3 regions of the Micromonospora sp. WMMD1082 genome follow, and region 3 is predicted to be linked to each of the others. Evidence: riboswitches for the same ligand, from Rfam matches in the RefSeq annotation. Region 3 holds a riboswitch; each other region holds the start of a gene.
What was found. A riboswitch is a leader RNA that binds a small molecule or an ion and turns the genes downstream of it on or off. The one in region 3 is predicted to bind cyclic di-AMP.
Positions count from the first base shown of each region.

Region 1: it holds a riboswitch for cyclic di-AMP, as region 3 does, so the genes downstream of both, O7615_RS21010 (hypothetical protein) here and O7615_RS33330 (C39 family peptidase) in region 3, are expected to answer to the same signal.
Region 2: it holds a riboswitch for cyclic di-AMP, as region 3 does, so the genes downstream of both, O7615_RS18345 (hypothetical protein) here and O7615_RS33330 (C39 family peptidase) in region 3, are expected to answer to the same signal.

Region 1 is NZ_JARUBM010000002.1:4,536,605-4,542,511, reverse strand. It holds gene O7615_RS21025 (alpha/beta hydrolase) at 1-784, shown strand, start outside; gene O7615_RS21020 (AAA family ATPase) at 865-2,991, shown strand; gene O7615_RS21015 (cation diffusion facilitator family transporter) at 3,059-3,976, shown strand; cyclic di-AMP (ydaO/yuaA leader) riboswitch at 4,129-4,260, shown strand; gene O7615_RS21010 (hypothetical protein) at 4,265-5,389, shown strand; gene O7615_RS21005 (PfkB family carbohydrate kinase) at 5,557-5,907, shown strand, end outside.
Region 2 is NZ_JARUBM010000002.1:3,995,016-4,000,922, reverse strand. It holds gene O7615_RS18355 (metal-sensitive transcriptional regulator) at 1-294, shown strand, start outside; gene O7615_RS18350 (YibE/F family protein) at 587-1,951, shown strand; cyclic di-AMP (ydaO/yuaA leader) riboswitch at 2,118-2,249, shown strand; gene O7615_RS18345 (hypothetical protein) at 2,253-3,266, shown strand; gene O7615_RS18340 (carbonic anhydrase) at 3,366-4,064, opposite strand; gene O7615_RS18335 (helix-turn-helix domain-containing protein) at 4,267-4,602, shown strand; gene O7615_RS18330 (hypothetical protein) at 4,859-5,641, shown strand; gene O7615_RS18325 (AI-2E family transporter) at 5,819-5,907, shown strand, end outside.
Region 3 is NZ_JARUBM010000002.1:7,239,643-7,245,549, forward strand. It holds gene O7615_RS33300 (VOC family protein) at 1-315, opposite strand, end outside; gene O7615_RS33305 (metalloregulator ArsR/SmtB family transcription factor) at 468-818, shown strand; gene O7615_RS33310 (SRPBCC domain-containing protein) at 822-1,307, shown strand; gene O7615_RS33315 (hypothetical protein) at 1,340-2,149, opposite strand; gene O7615_RS33320 (helix-turn-helix domain-containing protein) at 2,187-2,624, opposite strand; gene O7615_RS33325 (SDR family NAD(P)-dependent oxidoreductase) at 2,671-3,426, shown strand; gene O7615_RS33330 (C39 family peptidase) at 3,507-4,358, opposite strand; cyclic di-AMP (ydaO/yuaA leader) riboswitch at 4,595-4,736, opposite strand; gene O7615_RS33335 (hypothetical protein) at 5,016-5,774, opposite strand.

The sequences.
Region 1 (5,907 bases), 2.7 Mb from region 3:
CGCCCTCCGGGAGACGTTCGGGTCGGTCCGGGTGCTCACCTACGACGCGCGCGGGCACGGCCGGTCCAGCTGCATGACACTGCCCACGGCCACCCTGGCCCAGCTCGGCGACGACCTGGCCGCGGTGCTGGACGCGGTGGCGCCCACCGGCCCGGTGGTGCTGGTCGGCCACTCCATGGGCGGCATGACGATCATGGAGTACGCGCACCGCCATCCCGGACACTTCTCCCGGCGTACGGCCGGGCTGGTCTTCGTCTCCACCACCGCCGAGGGGCACACCCACACCGTCTACGGGCTGTCGCCCCGGATCGCCCGGATCATCCGGCTGGCCGAGACCGCCGGCGCCGGGGTGCTGGCCCGCTGCGGTGCCTGGCGCCCGCCCCAGACCCTGCTGCGCGCCCTGCGGCCGAGCATCCGCTGGATGCTCTTCGGCGACCGTTGCGACCCGACCGACATCCGGCTGGTGACCTCGGCCGTGGCCCGTGCCTCACTGCGGTCGATCGGCGGCTTCCGGGCCTCCATCGGCACCCAGCACCGCCTGGCGACACTCGCCGCGCTGGCCCACCTGCCGGCCGCGGCCCTGGTCGGCGACCGGGACCGGCTCACTCCGCCGCCGTGCGCGGAGTCGATCGCCGCCGTCCTGCCGGCCACCGAGCTGACCGTCTGCCCCGGGGCCGGGCACATGCTGATGATGGAGCGCCCCGACGAGGTCAACGCCGCCGTCGCCGGCGTGCTGCGCCGGGTCCTCGACGTCACCGCCACCCGCATCCCCGCCCGGCCCTGACCGGTGCCCTTTCCTGGCAGTTGCGGCGTGGGGCGTAATCTCGTGCGGTTGGCCGGGCGGCGTCACGAGGAGAGCGAGCGGTGGATCAGAGCACCCTGGATCAGGAGATCGCCGCCGAGCAACGGCATCTCGACCGGGTGTACGCGCGACTGGCCGAGCTACGCCGCTGGGCGGTCAACGCGGAGCAGGAGGGCTACCGGCTCGCCCGGGTCGGCAACTTCGGTGCGCTGGTCGAACGCGACGCGATGGTCTTCCACGCCGCGCAGCGACGCCACCTGCTCGACGCCGAGTACGAGGGACTGGTCTTCGGCCGGCTCGACCTGCGCGACGGGCAGACCCTCTACGTCGGGCGGCTCGGCATCCGCGACGAGGACGCCACGACGCTGGTGGTCGACTGGCGGGCACCGGCCGCCGCCGCCTTCTACCGGGCGACCCCCGCGGAGCCGCTCGGCGTGATCCGGCGCCGGACGATCCAGTCCAGCGGTGAGCGGGTCACCCGGATCGAGGACGACCTGCTCGACCCGGACGCCGCGCCGGCGGACATGCCGGTGGTCGGCGACGGCGCGCTGCTGGCCACCCTGTCCCGCACCACCGGTCGCGGCATGCGCGACATCGTGGCGACCATCCAGCGCGAGCAGGACGAGGCGATCCGTTCCCCCGCGTCCGGGATCACCCTGGTCTCCGGCGGGCCGGGCACCGGCAAGACGGCGGTGGCGCTGCATCGCGCGGCGTACCTGCTCTATGCCGACCGCAGCCGGTACGCCGGCGGCGGCATCCTGGTGATCGGCCCGTCCTCGGTCTTCGTCGAGTACATCGCCTCGGTGCTGCCGTCGCTGGGCGAGGACGCCGCCACCCTGCACTCGCTCGGCACGCTCTTCCCCGGGCTGACCGCCACCCGCACCGACCCGCCGGAGGTGGCGGCCGTCAAGGGTTCGCTGCGGATGCGGCGGGTGCTCGAACGCGCCGCCCGGGACGGGGTGCCCGACTCGCCGACCGAGCTGCGCCTGCTGTACCGGGGCCAACTGCTGCGGCTGGAGCGGGCCGAGTTGGACGCCATCCGGGACCGGGCGCTGCCCCGGGGCGCCCGGCGCAACGAGGTCCGCCGGGCCGGCTTCGACGGCGTGCTCGCCGCGCTCTGGGCGCAGGCCCGCCGGCTGGGCATCGCCGGGCTGCCGGAGCAGCGGGCCTTCGAGGACGAGCTGATCGACCGGACGGACTTCCGCGACTTCCTCAAGGCATGGTGGCCACGGCTGCATCCGCGACACGTGCTCGCCTGGCTGGCCGATCCGCAGCGGCTGCGCCGGTACGCCGGCGGCCTCCTCTCCGGCGCCGAGATCCGGCTGCTCGGGCAGGCGTACCGGGAGCTGGTTGTCAGCGGGCCCAGCATCGCCGACATCGCGCTGCTCGACGAGTTGGACGCACTGCTCGGCAAGCCGGTGCGCCCCGCCCGCGCCAAGCGGGATCCGTTCCGGCTGGCCGGCGGGGTACGCGAGCTGAGCACCTTCGCCGACCGGCAGCGGGCGGCCCGGCAGGCGGCCCGGGAGCGTCCCGAGGACTACCGCGACTACGCGCACGTCGTGGTCGACGAGTCGCAGGACGTCTCGCCGATGCAGTGGCGGATGATCGGCCGGCGCGGGCGGTTGGCCTCCTGGACGGTGGTGGGTGACCCGGCGCAGACCGCGTGGACGGGCGATCCGCAGGAGCTGACCCGGGCCCGCGACCAGGCGCTGGGGCGCCGTCGGCGGCACCGGTTCACCCTTACCACCAACTACCGCAACTCGGCCGAGATCTTCGCGGTGGCGGCGGCCGAGATCCGCCGGGCGTACCCGGATCTCGCCCTGCCCACCGCGGTCCGCTCCACCGGGATCGAGCCGATCCAGCTCGTGGTGCCGGCGCAGGAGCTGGCGGCCACGGTCGTGACCGCCGCCAGCGCCCTGCTCGGGGAGGTCGAGGGCACCGTCGGAGTGATCACTCCGGTGCCGCGTCGGGACGAGGTCGCGGCCTGGCTCGGCGGGCTCGGCGGGGAGCGCCTCCAGGTGGTGACCAGCCTGGAGGCCAAGGGCATGGAGTACGACGGGGTGGTGCTGGTTTCCCCGGGCGAGATCCGGGCGGAGCCGGGCTCCGGTGTCCGTACTCTCTACGTCGCGCTCTCCCGGGCCACCCAACGGCTGACCACGATCGAGCCGGCGGTGCGGCCCGAGGTCTGACGGTTGCAGACATAGCGATGTTGGCATAGATCGGACCTCGACCCGGTGCAGGGCGGAAGGTGTCTGGGTGGGCGCGGGTCATGACCACCACCACGCTGCGGTGTCGAACGCCGCACACCGCCACTCCGGCCGGCTGTGGGCGGCGTTCGCCCTGCTCAGCACCCTGATGGTGGTCGAGGCGGTGACCGCCCTGCGGACCGGTTCGCTGGCCCTGCTCTCCGACGCCGGGCACATGTTCACCGACGTGTTGGGCATCGGGATGGCGCTCGCCGCCATCGCCGCCACCCGCCGCGCCGACACCGACCCGCAGCGCACCTTCGGGCTGTACCGGCTGGAGGTGCTCGCCGCGCTGGCCAACGCCGTGCTGCTCTCCGGGGTCGCGGTGTACGTGCTGGTCGAGGCGGTACGCCGGTTCGGCGACCCGCCCGAGGTGCTCGCCGGCCCGGTGCTGGTGGTGGCGGGGCTCGGCCTGCTCGCCAACGTGGCCGCGTTCGCGCTGCTGCGGCCCGGCGCGCGGGAGAGCATCAACCTGCGCGGGGCGTACCTTGAGGTGCTCGCGGACCTGCTCGGCTCACTCGGCGTGATCGCGGCCGCCCTGCTGATCACCGTGACCGGCTGGTGGTGGGCCGACCCGCTGGTGGCGGTCGCGATCGCCACGTTCATCCTGCCCCGGACGTGGCGCCTGGGCCGGGCGGCGGTGCGCATCCTGGTGCAGGCCGCCCCGGAGCACCTCCAGGTCACCGCGGTGCACGATCGGCTGGTCGCGGTGCCCGGCGTCGCCGGCGTCCATGACCTGCACGTCTGGACGCTCACCTCCGGCATGGAGGTGGCCTCGGCCCACCTGACTCTCACCTCCGGCGCCGACGTGGCCGTCGTGCTGGCGGCGGCCCGGGCGGCACTGCACGAGGACTTCCAGATCGAGCACGCCACCCTGCAGATCGAGCCCCGAGCGAGCAGCGGGAACTGTGGGGCGGTCGAGTGGTAACGGGACAGCCCTGAGAAAAGGGACCTATTGTTGGCTTTTGTCTGGTTTACTAGTCAGGTAACCAACACCAGGAGTCACACCAGCTGCACCGGTCACATCAGCACCGGTAGGCTCGGACCCGGCCTCCGCCAGGCGGCGCCCACCGGTGCCGGCGGCGGCCGCCGCCTAATCGCCCGCCAGGGCGAACCGGGGAACCATGTTCCTGGGGTGCATCCGCGTCAGCGGTAGGGATCTTCCGTCCCGAACCCGTCAGCTAACCCGGTCGGCGGCTGACGGAAGGACATGTGCATGCCAGCAGTGGCAACCGTGAGACCGGCCGCCCGGATGGCGGCCCTGATCGCCGGCGCGCTCGCCCTCGCCCTGGGCGTCGCGCTCGCCCCCTTCGCCCCCGCCGCCGCGGCTGCGGCTGCGCCGGGACTGCGCGCGGCGGCCCCCGACGACGTGGACGACGAGGGCGGCACCCCGGCACTCCGGGCCCAACTGGAGGCCGCCAGCAAGGGCTACCTCGACGCCAAGGCGGCCCTGGACCGCTCGGTCAAGCGTCAGAAGCAGCTCGCCGAGCAGCTCACGGCGACCGAGGGCCAGCTCACCGAGCGCAGCGACAAGGTCGCCGAGATCGCCGCCCAGGCGTACCGCACCGGGCGGCTGGGCGCCGCGTCGGCGCTGCTCAACAGCGGTTCTCCGGCCGGCTTCATGGATCGGGCGGCGGCGTTGGACGCGGTGGCCGCCAACGAGGACCGTGCACTGCGCGCACTCCAGGACACCCGCGACGAGGTCGACCGGACCAAGCAGGCCCTGGACATCGAGGTCCAGGAACAGCGCAAGCAGGTGGCCGTGATGGCCAAGCGCAAGGACCAGGCCGAGCGGGCGTTGACCGTCTCCATCGAACGGGACGAGGCGGCGGAACGGGCAGCGGCGGCCGAGCGGGCCGCCGCCGAACGGGCGAACAGCGCACCGTCGCGCAGCGGCGGGTCCAGCCCGTCGGCCAAGCCCGCGCCCCGCAACTCGGACGGCTCGTTTCCGGCGGAGTCGTGCAGCGTCAACGACCCCACGCCGGCCAACGGCTGCATCACCCCGCGCACCCTGCACGCCCTGAACCAGGCCAAGGCAGCCGGCTTCACCCGCTACGTCTCCTGCTTCCGCTCCGGCGGCTCGGGCGAGCACCCGAAGGGCCGGGCCTGCGACTTCGCGGCCCAGAAGAACGGCTTCGGCGGGGACGCGACCGGCGGCGACCGGACGTACGGCAACAACCTGGCGGCGTACTTCGTGAACAACGCCGACCGGCTCGCCGTGCTCTACGTGATCTGGTACAGGCAGATCTGGCTGCCCAGCAGCGGCTGGAAGGCGTACAGCGGCGCCCGGGGCGACCCGTCCAGCGACCACACCAACCACGTTCACCTGTCGGTGTACTGACACTTCACCCCGCGCCGGGTGGGCCGTCCAGCGGGCGGTCCACCCGGCGCGCCGGGTTTCCCGCCCTCGCCCGCAGGGCACCGTTTCCCTCGGCGCGCGCCGGTGCGTCCGGACGGTTACCGTCGTCCGATGAAGCGGACATTCCACCGCGAGCGGGAGGAACAGACATGAGCGGCCCCGTCATGGTCTTCGCACCGACCCCGCTGTTGACCGTCACGATCGACCAGCCGAACGACGCGCCGGAACTGCATCTGCACCCCGGCGGGCAGGGGGTCTGGCAGGCTCGGATGGTGCTGTCGCTCGGCGTGGACGTGGTGCTCTGCACGGCGCTCGGCGGCGAGGTCGGGCAGGTGCTGGAGCCGTTGCTGATCAGCGAGGGCGTCGACCTGAGGGTGGTGGCCCGCGATTCCGGTGGCAGCGGCGGCTACGTGCACGACCGCCGCGAGGGCACCCGGCGGGAGGTCGTCGACGTGACCGGCCAGCCGTTGAGCCGGCACGAGCTCGACGAGCTGTACAAC
Region 2 (5,907 bases), 3.2 Mb from region 3:
ACCACACCGACGCCGATCCGCGGCTACACCGCCAGCAAGGACCAGCTGCTCGCCCGGCTACGCCGGGTCGAGGGCCAGGTACGCGGCATCGAGAAGATGGTCGACGAGGATCGCTACTGCATCGACGTGCTCACCCAGATCTCCGCCATCCAGGCCGCGCTGGACAAGGTCGCCCTCGGTCTGCTCGACGGGCACGCCCGGCACTGCATGCACGAAGGCGCCGCCGAGGGCCGCGCCGACGAGATGGCCACCGAGATGATGGCCGCCGTCGGCCGCCTGATGAAGCGCGGCTGACCCGGGTCGGGTACCGCGACACGCGCTCGCGACCTGCGTTCCGATCTGCGGCTGGTTACCATTCGCACACGATGGCCAGCCGAAACCCGTGCCTTGCGGCCCGCGCCCGCTGTCGGGCGCCCGCCCCCGCCGACCCTCGGCGGCCGCCGAGAGCCCGCATCCGGCTTACGGTACGCAGCCACCACGCCACGCTCAGGCCATTCGGGCCGCGCGTCGCCACGGTCGTCCGGCGACACTGAACCGTCTCGCCCATCGACACGTATTCCGCCCTGAAATCGTTGGGAGACACTGAATGGGCGCCGACCACACCCGTTCCGCTCCGCCCGCCCCGCCCGGGGTGCGGCGGATCCTTGTCGTGACGGTGGTCCCCCTGCTCCTCGCCACCCTGGTCGCCGCCCTCGTGCTCTGGCCCCGGGACGCGCCGCGGCCGGAGGCAGCGGACGACGCGCCCCGCTACCACGGCACGGTCACCCGGGTGGTGAGCGAACCCTGCCCGCCCAACCCCGCGGTCCCGGAGGGCACTCCGACGACGGCGGAGGGGCCGTGCGGCACGGCCACCGTCCGGGTGCAGAGCGGCCCGGACGCCGACCGGGACGTGCAGACGCCCATCCCGGCCGGCCCCGGTGCACCCCGGGTCAGCGTCGGCGACGACATCATCCTGGTCTCGCTGATCGACCCGGAGGACCCCTCGATCAGCACCTACAACATTGCCGAGCACCAGCGCGGCAAGCCGTTGGTGTGGCTGGCCGTGCTCTTCGCCGCCGCCATCGTCGCCTTCGGGCGGCTGCGCGGGCTGGCGGCGCTGGCCGGCCTCGCGGCCAGCTTCGCCATCCTGCTGACCTTCGTGCTGCCCGGCATCAGTGCCGGCCAGCCGCCGCTGGTGGTCGCCATCGTCGGCGCATCGTTGATCATGTTTGTGGTGCTGTACCTGACGCACGGCATATCCGTGCAGACGTCGGTGGCCGTCCTCGGCACGCTCGGCGCCCTGGTGCTGACCGGGCTGCTCGGGCTGGCCGCCACCGGGGCCACCCACCTGACCGGATTCGGCAGCGAGGACGCCACCACGCTGTCCATGTTCCGGGCCGATGTCGACCTGCACGGCCTGCTGCTGGCCGGCATCATCATCGGCTCGTTGGGCGTGCTCGACGACGTCACGGTCACCCAGGCCGCCGCGGTCACCGAGCTGCGCAACGCCAACCCGAACTTCTCCCGCGGCGAGTTGTACCGCTCGGCGACCCGGGTCGGGCGGGCGCACATCGCCTCGGTGGTCAACACCATCGTGCTGGCGTACGCCGGCGCGTCGCTGCCGCTGCTGCTCCTGTTGACTGCGGACACCCGCGCGCTGGGGCAGATCGTGACCAGCGAGTTCCTCACCACGGAGATCGTCCGCAGCGTGGTGGCCACCCTCGGGCTGATCGCCGCCGTACCACTGACCACCGCCCTGGCCGTGGTGGTCAGCACCGCCGGTCGCGGCGGCACCGCCAGCCATGTCGAGGCGGGCGGTCCCACCGGCGAGCCCACCCCCGCAGTCCCCCGGCCGGCGACGGACCGGGCCGAGGCGCTCCACGCCCTCAGCACCCCACCCACCCGTAACACGTCCCCCGCCACCCGCACGGGGTGGCCCGACCCGGACAGGAGCACCGACAGCACATGGTGACACTCCTCAGCGTGACCACCCCCGACGATGCGGCCGAGTTTCGTGTCGCTGGTCACCCACCGCGATTACGAAATGACGCATCTAGCCGGGTTCGGGGCGTAGAAGCACCGATGGACTGTCGGGTAACCTCACTGCCGGTCACCGCCGAAGGCGCGCAGCGGCGCCTGCGGTGCCGCCGCCCAATCGCCGCCAGGCGAGCCGGGAACCCAGGTACGTGGGGTGAATCCGCGAGAGCGGTAGGGACCACTTCCGTCCCGAACCCGTCAGCTAACCCGGTCGGCGGTCGATGGAAGGGACGACAGTGACGGCACCCCTACGCCGCTGGTTGACACCCGTGGTGGCCGTGTTCGCCGCGTTCGCCGTCTTCGCCGGTTCCGTGCCGGCGACGGCCGCGCCGACGAACCCCAAGCCCGCGCAGCATGACGACGACCCGCCGATGCTCAACGATCTGATCGAGGCGACCAACCGGGACTTCTCCAAGGCCAAGGCCAAGCTGGAGAAGTCCAAGAAGAAGCAGCTCCAGTACGCGGTGGAGGTCCGCCGCGCCCAGGCGGACTTGGACGCGATCTCCCCGCAGGTCGCCCAGATCGCCACCCAGTCGTACCGGACGGGCCGGGTCGGCGCGATCGCCATGCTCCTGCAGAGCAACGCCCCCGACTCGTTCATCGACCGTGCCTCCGCACTGGACGAGTTGAACCTGGTCAACGGCAAGAAGCTGGGCGAGGTCAACTCGGTCAAGCTCCGCGCCGAGCAGGCCAAGCTCGCGCTCGACGCCGAGGTACGCGAGCAGCAGAAGCTGACCAACGACATGGCGCGCAAGAAGTCCGAGGCCGAGAAGTCGCTCCGGCTGGTCGGCGGTGTCGGCCTCACCGGCGGACTGGTGGACGCCACCTCCCCGGTGGCCCGGGTCGGCCCCAACCGGGCGTCGGACGGCGGCTGGAAGTCCGAGTCGTGCAACCAGAACGACCCGACCACGTCGGGCTGCATCACGCCCCGGACGCTGCACATGTACAAGGAGGTCAAGCGGGCCGGCTTCAACCGGTTCGTCGGCTGCTTCCGGCCGGGCGACAAGTTCGAGCACCCCAAGGGGCGGGCCTGTGACTGGTCGCTGGAGAACAGCGGCTTCCGCCCCTGGCACAACAACGACACCCGGATCTACGGCAACAACCTGGCGGCATTCCTGGTCCGCAACGCCGACCGGCTGGGCATCTACTACGTGATCTGGAACCGGCAGATCTGGTTCCCGGCGACCGGCTGGAGTTCCTACAGCGGCCCGTCGAACCACACGGACCACGTCCACGTGTCGATGCTCTGAGCGCTCCCGCGCGACGCACCGAGGGCCGTTCCGCCATCCGGCGGGACGGCCCTCGCCGTCGGACCCGGGGCCCGGGCCGTCGGACGCCGGGCGCCCCGGTCAGCCGGCCGGTGCCACCGCGCCGGCCAGTTCGGCGGGCTCCGCGGCCACCGCCCGCACCTCACCGGCGGCCAGCCGGTACGACATGCCGACCACCGCGCACCGCCCGGCGGTCACCTCGGCGGCGAGGGTCGCGGAGGAGTCCAGCATCGCCTCGACGGTCCGCGCGATGTGGATGTCCACGATCCCGTCCAGCTCTCCCACCCCGGCCTCCTGCGCGCGGCGCAGGCTGGGCACCACGGCGTCGACCACGGCACGCAGATGGCCCGAGGGTGCGGTACCGGTGGCCGTCGCCTCGCGGGCCGCCTGCACGGCGCCGCACGAGTCGTGCCCGAGCACCACCACCAGCGGCGTACGCAGCACGGCCACCGCGTACTCCACGCTGCCCAGCACCTCCGGTCCGATGGTGTGCCCGGCGGTGCGGACCACGAAGAGGTCACCCAGCCCACGATCGAAGATGATCTCTGCCGCGAGCCGCGAGTCGGAGCAGCCGACGATCACCGCGAAGGGGTGCTGCTCGGCCGCGACGGCGGCGCGGCGCCCGGCGTTCTGGTTCGGGTGCCGGAGCGTGTCGGTGACGAACCGCCGGTTGCCGGCGATCAGTTCGGCGAGGGCCCGCTGCGGGGCGCCGGGAAGATCCGCGGTCAGCAGCTCGCGTTCGGGCCCCGGCTGCGCGCCGAGCGATCCGGGTCGACTCATCCGGCTACACCTCATTCTCTCGGTGGAACGCCTGGTCAACCCGGCCGACGCCGGTCGCGGGCTGCCATCACCGTCACACGCACTGCAACACAGGTCAAGCTATACGTGATATGCGTTTCATGCATCTGTCGACGCTTGCGCCGGCCGGAGCGGAACGCGAGGCGACCGCGCGACCCGGAAAACCCGAACGACAGGCCATACGATGACGGGCATGGCGACCACTGGCGATCGAGAGAGCACCCGGAACTGGACGTTCCTCACCAACCACGCCCACGTGCTGCTCGCCATCGCCCGCAACCCCACCGCCCGGCTGCGCGACGTCGCGACCGAGGTGGGGGTCACCGAGCGCGCCGCCCAGGCGATCGTCGCCGACCTGGAGGCGGGCGGCTACCTGCACCGCACCCGCGTGGGCCGGCGCAACGAGTACACCCTCAACCCCGCCGGGCGGTTCCGTCACCCGGCGGAGGCCGATCGACAGGTCGGCGACCTGCTGGCCCTGTTCACCCGGGAGCCGGTGGCCGGCGCCGCCGAGCGTTGAGCCCGACCGCGCACCGGCGCAGTCGTCAGCGGCGCAGTCGTCGGCGGCGCAGTCGTCGGTGGCGCAGTCGTCGGCGGCCAACGCCGCACCGATGAGCCGGCCCCCGGCCGACCGTCCGGATCGGACGACGTGGCGCGCTTCACGGCCCCCGGCCGTCGGCGCCGCTGCGGCGCCCCAACCCGCCGGATAGGTTTGGACGCATGCCGGCTCTCGCGTTCACCTTCGACGAACCGCATCCGATCGCGAGGTGTTGATGATGCGTACCGCCCTCTCCGCCATCCTGCTCGACGCGCCGCAGGCCGCCGCCATCTGGCTCGGCCTGCTCGGCGTGGCGACCCTCGCCGTCGCCGGCCTGCTGCTGCGTCCCCGACTCCTCCGTACCGACGCCGGTGCCCGGATCCGTGACGCCGCGCCGCCGGCCCGGTCGGAGCACGCCGACGACGAGCGCGACCGGGACCGCTGGGCCGAGGAGGTCAGCGTGGCCGCCGACCGGGCCGAGACCACGGCACGCCGCCGCCGCGCCGAGTGGCTCACCACGCAGGACGAGGCCGATCAGGCGTGGCAGGCGTACGAGGCGGCGGAGGCGGACGTCCGCCGGCTCTCCGGCGCCGCCGGCATGCCGCTGCCGAAGACCCCCCGCACCCCCGCCGAGTACGCCGACCGGGAGCGCTGGCTGCACCGCGCCGCCCTGGACGCGTACTGGCGGCGGGAGCTGGCGGTGGAACAGCTCAGCGACGTCTTCGCGCACCGGGGCTGGGATCCCCGGCTCCACCCGGTCGAGCAGGAGCTGATGCTGCGCCGCGCGGTACGCGACCACCTCTTCGCCCGCCAGCGGGCGGCCCGGGAACGGGAGCAGAGCGCCTGGCGGGCCGCGGAACTCGCCACGGCCGCCGCGCGCAGCCTGCGGGCGGAGGCGGTATCCGCGCTGCTGCCGGCGGCCGGGGAACGCGAATCGGTGCTGCCGCTGGCCGCGCTCGGTGCCACCGAGCAGACCCGCGAGATCCCGGCCGTCGTCGGCCGAGCCCCCCTCCCCGCCTAGCAATCCGCCGCCCCCACCCCCGTTGATCATGAAGTTAGCGGGTGTTTTGGAGATCAAACCGCCCGCTAACTTCATGATCAACGGGGGTGGGCTGGCGCGACCTGGGTCTTTGGGTGGGTAATCGGGGCCTGGGCGAAGCGGCTCCGGGGTGGGCGTCGGGAACCTAGCGTGGGATCGGTGTCGGAAGGACGCCGGCCGGGTACCGACCTCGCCGGACACGAGGAGGCCGACGTGGTCGCAGGCGGCGCCGGGCGTACGCCCGGAAA
Region 3 (5,907 bases):
CCGCGCCCTCGGTCGCGTCATTCGCGGCGTTCCCGAGACCAGCACCTTGCCGTACGCGGCGCGCATGCCCGCCGCGAACTCCCGGTGCAGTTTGCTGATGTCGGGGGTCAGGACCAGGCAGGAGCCGTAGGACTGCGCCGGATCGAACCCTGCCATCTCGAAGAAGTGCAGGTTCAGGTCCTCACGCTGCAACGCCACGTGGGGATTGGGCTTGCGTTGCTGGTAGGTGGTCCGGAAGCCGAGCACCTCGTAGAACGTGCGGATGTCGTCGATGGAGGCGCAGGGCAGCAGGGGGATGGTCACCTCGTTGGCCATGCCTTCTTCCTAGGCGTTCAGGGCTGCCCACCGCACATGAAAACAGCCGATCGTCCCCCTACCGCTCAGCTGATCGACCGATGGGTCGATGCGTCCGACAAGCCCTGAGCACCTCTTGACAACGTACAACCGATTGGTTGTATATTTGTCTCGTGAGCGAGGAGAGCGAGAAGAGTGAGGACCGGGCGGACGCCCTGTTCCACGCGCTCGCCGACCGCACGCGGCGCGACATCCTGCGGCGCGTGCTGGCCGGGGAGCACTCCGTCTCCGCGCTCGCGGCGAAGTACGACATGAGCTTCGCCGCCGTACAGAAGCACGTCGCCGTGCTGGAGAGGGCCGGCCTGCTGACCAAGCGACGCAGTGGTCGCGAGCAGTTGGCCACCGGCGACGTCGCGGCGGTGCGGTCGGTGGCGTCCATGCTCACCGAGCTCGAACAGGTCTGGCGTGGCCGCATCGCCCGCATCGACCTACTCATCGCGTCCGAACCCAACCAGGAGGACTGAACCATGCCCGTGACCGACGTTCAGCAGGATCTCGACAACCTGACCCTGACCATCACCGCGGAGTTCGCCGCGCCGGTGGAGCGGGTCTGGCAGGTCTACGCCGACCCTCGCCAACTGGAAAAAGTGTGGGGACCGCCGACCTACCCGGCGACGGTGGTCGAGCACGACCTCACGCCCGGCGGCCGGGTGACCTACTACATGACCGGCCCGGAGGGCGACAAGTTCGCCGGCTACTGGCTGGTCACCGCGGTGGAGGAGCCCAGCAGCTTCTCCTTCGACGACGGCTTCGCCGATCTGGACTTCACCCCGAACCCGAACATGCCGGTCTCCAAGAACGTCTACTCCTTCACCGAACACGACGGCGGCACCCGCGCCACCTACGTGGGCCGGTACGAATCGGCCGAGGCACTCCAGCAGGTGCTGGACATGGGTGTCGTGGAGGGCACCTCGTCGGCGATCAACCAGATCGACGACCTGCTCGCCTCCTGACCGGCAAGCGACCGGGGCCGCTACGGCCCCGGTCAGGCCGGCTCCACCGGCGACGGTCGGGCCTCGCCGAGGTCGGTGCAGTGTGCGATCGTCGCGTCGTCCGGCCGCACCGCGTGCCGGGCCTCCGCCCGACGGACACGATGGATGATCTCGTCGGGCCCGCTCGACGCCAGCACGGCCATCACCGCTGGCCAGTCCGCAAGCCCGAACCGGTCCACGATGCGGCTGGCGCCGTTGCTGAGCAGGGCGGCCCCGGTCAGCTCGGAGATCGGGCAGCCACCGGTGAGCGCCTCGTCCGCCGCGCGGGGGTCGTCCTTGGCCACCCAGAAGCCACCCGGCCGGTTCCGGTTCGCGCGCAGGTCCCGCAGGAGCCGGCGGTACTCGTCGCCGCCCTCGGCGACCGCCTCGATCGCGGACTGGTACGACCGACTGATGACCACCTCCCGGGGGTCGGAGACGACCAGCGGCGCGGCGTCCGCCCGGTCGAGCACGACGACCGAGTCACCGAGCACCAGATACTCGACGACACCGTCGGCCACCCGCAGCATGGCCACGGTCGCCGACGGGCTGATCGGGTCGGTGACGTCGCAGGTGTCCCGGTGCGCGTCCGTCACCTCGGCGATGGCCTCGGCGAGCAGCGCCGGCAGGCTGCGGCCCCGCACGAGCGACAGCAGGCCGAGGAGACTGCCGCCCAGCCGGTAGGCGTACCAGGCCACCCCGTGCCGGCAGATCGCTTCCGCGCCGGAGAAGCCGCCGGCGCCGTCGACCAGCACCGCCGCCGTCGGTACGGCACCAGCGAAGTCCTCGTTCACCCGGCCGGGCCGCGCGGCAACGCTCGTCATCGTCACCCGCATGTCCGGCCGCCGCCCGTCCCGCCGGTCACGGCGTCGCCCCCGAGACCCCGACCACGCCCGACGGCACGTCATGCCGGATCGGCGACGGCGGTGGTCCCGGTGCCGCCCGCGACCGGGCGCGCGCCTGCTCGATGTCCGACGCGTGGGCGACCGCCCACTCGCCGAGGGCGATGATCAACGGCAGGAGCGAGCGGCCCAGGTCGGTGAGCGCGTACTCGACCCGCTCGGCCGTCGACCGACGGCTGACCAGTCCGTCACCTTCCAGCAGGCGCAGCGTCCGGGTGAGGATCCGCCTGCTCAGCCCCTGGACCGCGCGGTCGAGTTCGTTGAAGCCGTACGGGCGGTCCTGGAGCACGGCGAGGATCAGCACGCTCCACTTCTCACCGACCCGGCGCAGGATGTCGGTCGCGGCGCAGGCGTCGTGGTCGGCCGGGGTCACGGGAAGTCGCAGTACCGGTGACATCAATGTGCCTTCTTTCGCGCGAGCCGGCCGGATTCCACCATGAAGTATGCGCACAGTGGTGATCACGGGTGGGACACGCGGCATCGGCAGGGCGCTGGCCGACAAGCTCCGGCAGGGCGGAGACCGGGTCATCGCGATCGGCAGCGCCGACGCGGATCTCACGTCGATCCGACAGACCGCCGCGCTGGCGGCCCGGCTGCCCGACCGGATCGACGTGTTGATCCTGTCGGCGGGACGCTTCGACCCGCGGCGGATTCTCACCAGCGAGGGCTTCGAACAGACCTTCGCCATCGGCGTCCTCAGCCGTTACCTGCTCGCCGAACGGCTCCGCCCGGCTCTGGAACGCGCCCCGGCGCCGATCATCGTCAACCTCTGCGGCACCGGTGGAATCCCCGGCGGCCGCATCCACTGGGACGACCTGCAACTGAGCCGGGGATACCGCATGCTCACGGCCATCTTGCAGGGCACCCGCGCCAACGACCTGCTCGGGGTCGGCTTCACCGCCGCCGACGCGCAGAGTCCCATCCGGTACGTGCTGTACAACCCGATGTTCGTCAACAGCGGCATGCATCGTCAGTTCCGCCAGCCCATGCGCACCCTCATCGGCGCGGCGGCGGCCCTCTTCGGATCCGCACCGGACGTCCCGGCCACGCAGCTCGCCGCCCTGCTGGCTGAGCCGCCGGCCGCCCCACTGACCGCGCTCCGCCGTGGCACCCCGGTGCCGCTGACCCGCCCGGAGTTCGACCAGCCCACGGCCATCCGGCTCTACCAGCGTCTCGCCGACCTGACCGCCGCGTACTGAGTCGCGCGGACGGAGTCCGGCTTACCGCGGGTGGAGCCCTCCCGTTGACGGGAAGGCCCCACCTGCGGCAGCTCGTGACCTCAGGCGGAATAACCGCGGGTGGCGGCCCAGTTGGCAAGGTCGATGGTGGTCATCCAGTACGACGGGTAGGACGCGTTGGCCGAGTCGGCGATCCGCACCAGCCGACCGTCGTCCTCGTAGCCAACCACCGCGACGTAGTGTCCGCCGGGGAAGGAGTGCCAGCCCCCGTTGGTGTCGGTGGCACTGCCGGCGATGTTCACCACGACACCCCGGCCGTCGGTGATGGCCGCCACGACGTCGGCCTGGAGCTGATCCATCTGGGCCGGGGTGGCCGCGCCACCGCGAATCATCGTGGTCTGGTACGGGCTGCCCTTGACCGTGGCGTTGAGCACGCGAGTGGTGTCCGCAGCCGAGTTGGTGCCCGCGTACGTGGTGCCGAGCTGACTGGCCAGAGCGTCCTGGCTGCGCTCGATGCCAGCGGCGCTGAGCGCGTTGCGCACGGCGGCCGGGCCGCAGTAGTAGCCGTTCGTCTGGGCCTGGTACTGGTAGTCCAGCAGCTTCGACGCCGGCGGTTTCGGCGCCGCCTTCTTGCTGGTCGCGTCCGGGTCCGGCGTGGCGGAGGTGGCCTTCGGCGAGGGCGACGGAGAGGCGGCGGCGCTGGCGGGAGCCGCGCTGCTCGGCGCGGTCGACGGGGTCTGCTCGCCCCGGGCGTCACTACGGGAGACCGCCGTGTCGCCGCGCAACTCGGCGGTGGTGGTCGTGGTCTGTTCGGTGGCCGGGGTGTCCTCGGTGCCGGTGAGCAGGGCACCGGCGCCGGTCGCCAGCACGAGCGCGGCGGCCGAGGCGGCGACGATCCGGTACGGGCGTTCGGTGGCCAGCCGACGGAGCTGGCGCTGGACAGTGTGCTTCACGGAGATCCTCCACGGGGCTCAGGGGCGCACGGCGCACACGTCTCCGGCGGTCGGCGGCAGGCAGTGCCGGCGACCACCCGGGGGACGCGGATGGACCGTGCAAGGGGATGTGCCCGGGGCACCGGGCGGCGGCGATGGCCGGTATCAGCTCGCGGTCGGGCCGGCGAGCACGGGCACCGCAGTGCCGTGGAGGCGGGGGAACAGCGGGGGAATCACAACGAACTGCACGAGGTGGAAACTCCTTCCGACACCGCCGACCGGGTTAGCTGACGGATTCGGGCGGGAAGATCGCCCTACCGCGGGCCAAGGCTCGCGGATTCACCCCAGTGGTGCAGTGGGTCCCCGGTTCGTGAGATCACGATTGAGCGGGTCGGCGCGGCGTCGCCTTTTGCGATCGGTTACCGCACCGGACGCGCCGACACTACTGGCCGGTCACTGGTAAGCCAACCCCGCTTGAGCTGGCTAAACATGATCCAGCGCGGCAATTTTCGGGTAACCAGCCACTGTCGTCGCTCAATGGGATCCATGGCGTTCCGAGCGCTTTCAGGTGAGAACCGGACGGCTCGTGGACAATGCCCACGAAGATTGCTGCGGTAATCGACCCGTCTACGCGCAGTGACCGATTTCCGGGTGGCTGTGACCCGGCTCACCGAATCTTCAGCCCAACCGGGCGGGCCGCCAGCGCAGGATCGCGACCGGGTGGCCGACGGGGGCCCGGCGCGGGGCGGGAAGACGGTTCGGCCGCAGCCGCTCGGCGGCCGCGTACGCCTCCGCGGAGAGGGTACGGGCCGCTTCGGTGGCGAGTTCCGCCGCCCGCCACAACTCGCGCTCCCGCTCGGCGGCGGCCCGGTAGGCGGCGAGCCGGCTGTCGCGTACCACCCGGGCCAGGACGATCTCCTGCTCGGCCGGGTGGCGCCGGGGATCCCAGCCGGCCCGATGCGCCAGCACGTCGCTGAGCTGCCGGGCGGTCAGGTCTCCACGCCAGTGCGCGGCCATCGCGGCGCGGTGCAGCCAGCGCTCTCGGGCGGCGTACTCGGCGGGGGTGCGGGGCGTACGCGGGGTGGGCAGACCGGCGGTGCCGGCCAACCGCCGGACCGCGGACTCCGCCTCGTCGTACGCGGCCCAGGCGCGGTCCAGCTCCGCCTGGGCGACCCGCCACCCGGTACGCCGCCGGTCGGCGTTCTGGGCGGCGCCGGTCGCCGCGACCGCCACCTCACCGGCGTAGCGGCGCAGGTCGGCCGCCTCGGTCGCGGCCGGATCCTCGCCCCGGTCGGCGGGTTCGTCGGCGGGCAGGGCCGGCTCGGGGCGCGCGACCAGGGCCGTGAGCACGCCCAGCGCGAGCACGAGCAGGACCGACCAGATGGCGGCGGCCCGTGGCACCTCGATCAGGAACTGGTAGAGAACGGTCTTCTCCATGTCGGTACCTCGCGGGGAATCGGTGCGGCGACGGCGGCCGTACCGGCAGCGGATCGTCGTGGCGGGGCCACGAACACGGGGTCGGGCAGTGCGGGCGGTGCCGAACGAACGGCGGACCGGCCGCGACGTCAGG